2 regions of the Planococcus sp. S3-L1 genome follow, and region 2 is predicted to be linked to the other one. Evidence: riboswitches for the same ligand, from Rfam matches in the RefSeq annotation. Region 2 holds a riboswitch; the other holds the start of a gene.
What was found. Region 2 has a riboswitch for thiamine pyrophosphate ahead of tenA (thiaminase II). Riboswitches for the same ligand answer to the same signal wherever they lie in the genome.
Positions count from the first base shown of each region.

Region 1 (2,207 bases), on a different contig from region 2:
ACGGCTTCATCGGTGAGTCCAAGAGCCAGGTAAAAATCTTTGGGGATGCTCAATTGTCGTTGCTGCGAAACACGTACCCGTCTTTTTGCTTTTTTTCCGGGCTTCAGTCCGTGTTCAGACGCTCTTTTTTTCGGCATAATACCACTCATTAGTTTCACCCCTAACTTTAAAATAAAATTATTTATTTCTTTTTTTAAAGTATATCATTTTTTAGGGTGAAGGAACGTTTGACGAACTGAAAAAACATTGGCTACCGGCGACTTATTGAAGAGCCATAGAAAAGAAAGTGAATGTAACATAATTCACATTAAGTTACATTCAGATATTAAAAAAGCAGCTTAATTGATGCTCTAGCTCATTCTCTTTGTTTGGCACTAGTGTAAAGCTACTATATCTTGTCTTGTAATCGATTTGATTGCTCATGCAAAAATTCTCTCAAGCTACTAAACTCTTTTTAAAAGTTCCAACTCGTTACTTCCTGACCAATTTGAATGTAACTTAACTGCACTTAAGTTACATTCAAACACCAGTCTTTGCTGGCTATTTCCCGTTTAATTCAGCTGTCCATTCTTTAAACCAATACGAGGCCAACTCCACTTTGGGGAGGTCCATCTTCATAAGCTTTTCATGAGAATATAGAAGAATGATGCTTGTCTTATTCCAATTCCATTTCACAGTGCAGTTCTTCCATTTTATACAAGTATTAAGCAAAGTAATCTTGTGATTTTCATTTTTACTAATACTATCCTATCGAAAAGCTACGTATGATGTTGCCCGATATTTCATTTGCAAAAAACATTCGTAAAAGCTTTGAAGGATTTTCGCAAGCTATTACAAACTATAAGCTCATGAGAAATCACAAAAAACTAACTTTACTTCTCCCCTACTGTCAACTCACCAAGCGAGGCGCGGTCACGGGCTCGGCGAAGCACTGAGACAGGTGTTCTTTTCTGACTTAGTGCGAGAGCCATGCCCAAAGCGATCGGAGCGACTTTCACCTGTCTCTCTTTCTCAACCCCTCTCGCCACTTCTACTGTCTCCAAATCCCCTCTTTACTTCCTCAGTCACTTCCTCTACACTAAACTCATCGGGAACAACCCGAACACAAAAACCGCATACCGTTTTCTGCACTAGGGGTGCCCACTTTGGCTGAGATGCAAGCGCAAGCTTCGATCCCTCAAAACTCGATCAGGATAATACCTGCGTGAGGAAGTGCGGCGCATTTCTGAAATAATTTCTTTTATTAATTATTTGTAGACTATGGCTGCATCTTCACGGATGCGGTCTTTTTTGTGCACATTTTTAAGGAGGAATTATTCATGGACTCACTGCAATGCGGCACAAACCCCATCGTCGGATTTCGCTTTTCACTGCATCCGATGACTGGCGATTTTATCAAAGTAATTAAAAGGGCGTTAAACGATACCGACACATCGAACGTTTGGATGCATACGGACGACGTCTCTACAGTAATACGAGGCAAGCAAGTTCACGTCTTTAATGTCGCTAAAGTTCTAGCCTTGCATACGGCAAAGACAGGCGAACATGTCGCACTGTCCGGCACTTTTTCAATTGGTTGTCCTGGTGATTCGTCAGGTGATGTCTATTTAGAAAAAGACGATGTGCTAGTAAATACCGACAACACACAACAATACGTATCTTCACAATTTGCGCTATACCCGATGAACAATCCAGATTACATGACAGTAATTTACCGTGAAGTCGAGCGCGCTAAACATCAAGGCGTTTTCAACGATTCCATGCATTACGTAAGCGGTATTCATGGCGATATTCATGAGGTATTCGATTTTTATGAAGAAGCATTCACCAATGCCCGCTCTGATAAACATCGCCATTTGGTCATGACCATATCCATGAGCATCAATAGTCCATCTCATGGAGGTGCATAATATGTTGAAGTCGTGGAAATTAAAAGAAGTGGTATTGATGTCGTTATTTGCGGTCGTTTTCGGCATCGTCTATTTATTGTTTGTTCACGCAGCGAATATTTGGGCAGCTGTAATTGGACCACTTGCTTATGAATGGATGTTCGGTATTTGGTTTATTGTATCAATAATCTGCATGTATATTATCCGCAAGCCGGGTGCTGCCTTTCTTTCTGAAACGATGGCTGCGGCAATTGAAGTCCTAATTGGCAATGCTGTCGGCCCGCGTCTCATTTTATCTGGTGTTATTCAAGGGCTCGG
Region 1 is NZ_JASISN010000013.1:10,152-12,358, forward strand. Features, by position in the region: gene QMF37_RS12370 (hypothetical protein) at 1-149, opposite strand, end outside; TPP riboswitch at 1,123-1,228, shown strand; gene QMF37_RS12375 (YkoF family thiamine/hydroxymethylpyrimidine-binding protein) at 1,320-1,910, shown strand; gene QMF37_RS12380 (ECF transporter S component) at 1,912-2,207, shown strand, end outside.
Region 1: it holds a riboswitch for thiamine pyrophosphate, as region 2 does, so the genes downstream of both, QMF37_RS12375 (YkoF family thiamine/hydroxymethylpyrimidine-binding protein) here and tenA (thiaminase II) in region 2, are expected to answer to the same signal.

Region 2 (2,207 bases):
TAGCTAGTTGTAGCGGCCTTTCAACACACGAAGATGATGAAGTAGCCGCTATTGTAAATAATCATGAAATTACAATAGGGGATTTACGATTTTTATATCCTGACGATAGCGCATTAGATTACTTGGATTCAGCAATAGCTGTAGAGTTGATCAAACAAGAGGTACAGGAAATGAACCTTGATATTTCTCCACATCTTATAGGAGAAACAACCTCGGAAGAATTTGAAAAACTTCCTCCAGCGAATACAAAAGATGAAGGTGGAAAGCAAGTGCGTGCGTATGCTATCGCTCAAGCTGAAAAACTAGATATGTCACCCGAAGAATTCCAAAAGCAATATGGTAAAAAAATTAATGAACAAAATGCTTATATCAATACGTATCTTGAAGAGAAACTAGGGGGAGGAAACGTTAATGATCTAACATGGATGGAGGAATTTGGGGAAGACTATAATAGGTTAGTAGAAAAATTAGTAGAGAAAAATAAAAATGACATTGACGTGTTTATTAATTAATGTTTTTGGAGAACACCATTTAGAAGTACACGTAGTTCTATACCAAACCAGCAAAAAGAATTGTATAAAGACTATAGAATTAGTAGAATCTATGATATAGTGATGTCGAAAACATAAATAAAAACACCACTAGGGGAGCCGGATATCGGCTGAGATGAGCATAAGCTCGGACCCTTTGAACCTGATCTGGATCATACCAGCGGAGGGAAGTGGCGGAACGTCTGCTATTTTCTTATCGACTGCATACGCCGCTTCCCTTTATTGGGGAGCGGCGTTTTTATTTTGTGCAAGAAAATTGACCGTGCCTGTCAGAGCTAGGCACGGAAACTAGATACAGAAAAGGAGATAGGAAAATGACATTTTGTACAGAAGTGAGAAAAGAATGTAACAGTTTATGGCAAGCAAGTTTTGATCATCCGTTTGTAAAGGGAATTGAAGATGGGACATTACCAGTCGAGATATTCCGTTTTTATGTCATGCAAGATGCTTATTATTTGTCCCATTTTGCTAAAATTCAGGCACTCGGTGCGTCTAAAGCAAAGGATATGGAAACGACGCAACGCTTTGCAATTCATGCGACACATACCAGTATAGCCGAGCTATCGTTACATGAATCATTTATGAAAATGTTAAGTGTTACGGAAAAAGACTGGTCCCAATTCGAACCTTCACCTACAGCATATGCGTACGTATCTCATATGTACCGCGCATCTGCAGGGGAATTGGCAGATGTATTAGCAGCCATATTGCCTTGTTACTGGTTGTATTACGAAATTGGTGAGCGATTGAAACATGCAAAACCGGATCATCCGATTTATGACCGGTGGATTGAGACTTACGGGTCCGAAGAATTTGGTGAACTGGTCAACGAACAAATTGAACGGATGAATCAGTTGTCAGAAGACTTGCCAGAAGCACGCCGTAAAGAATTAAAAGACCATTTCCGCAAAAGCAGTTATTATGAATTGAACTTTTGGGATCAAGCCTGGAGACAAGAATCCTGGTCTATAGAGCCAACTAAAAAAGTAGGTGTTTAACATGTTTCAACAAATAAAACAAAAAAATCCGTTGGTTCATTGCATCACAAACCACGTAGTATCGAATTTTCAAGCGAATGGTCTATTGGCAATAGGCGCTTCTCCAATAATGGGAGAAGCGCCTGAAGAAGTAGAGGAACTCGTTGAATTAGCACAGGCAGTGTCATTAAACATTGGAACTTTACACGCGGAGTCGCTGAAAAGTATGCTAATCGCTGGAAAAAAGGCAAACCAATTGGGCATCCCGGTTGTTTTAGATCCTGTTGGAGCAGGAGCAAGTAACTTCCGACTCCATGCTGTTCGAGAAATTTTAGAGACAGTTGACGTCAGCGTTCTTCGCTGCAATGCAGGAGAGCTCGCAGCTGTAGCGGGTAAAGAGTGGCAGTCTAAAGGTGTTGATGCCGGAGAGGGGCTTCTAGACGTTAAAGAGCTTGCTATGTCTACTGCGAAACAGTTGGGCTTGATTGTAGCGGTCACGGGCAAAATAGATTGTGTGACAGACGGAGACTGTGTTGATGAAATTCCTTTTGGAAGTCCGATTATGGCTTCGATTACAGGAACAGGCTGCTTACTGAGTAGCGTTGTCGCTGCAGGTCTTGCTGTTGATTCTGAAAATCCGTTAGAAACAGTGAGCGCTATTTTGCGCTATTTTGCGATT
Region 2 is NZ_JASISN010000001.1:32,433-34,639, forward strand. Features, by position in the region: gene QMF37_RS00155 (hypothetical protein) at 1-512, shown strand, start outside; TPP riboswitch at 634-737, shown strand; gene tenA (thiaminase II) at 866-1,549, shown strand; gene thiM (hydroxyethylthiazole kinase) at 1,551-2,207, shown strand, end outside.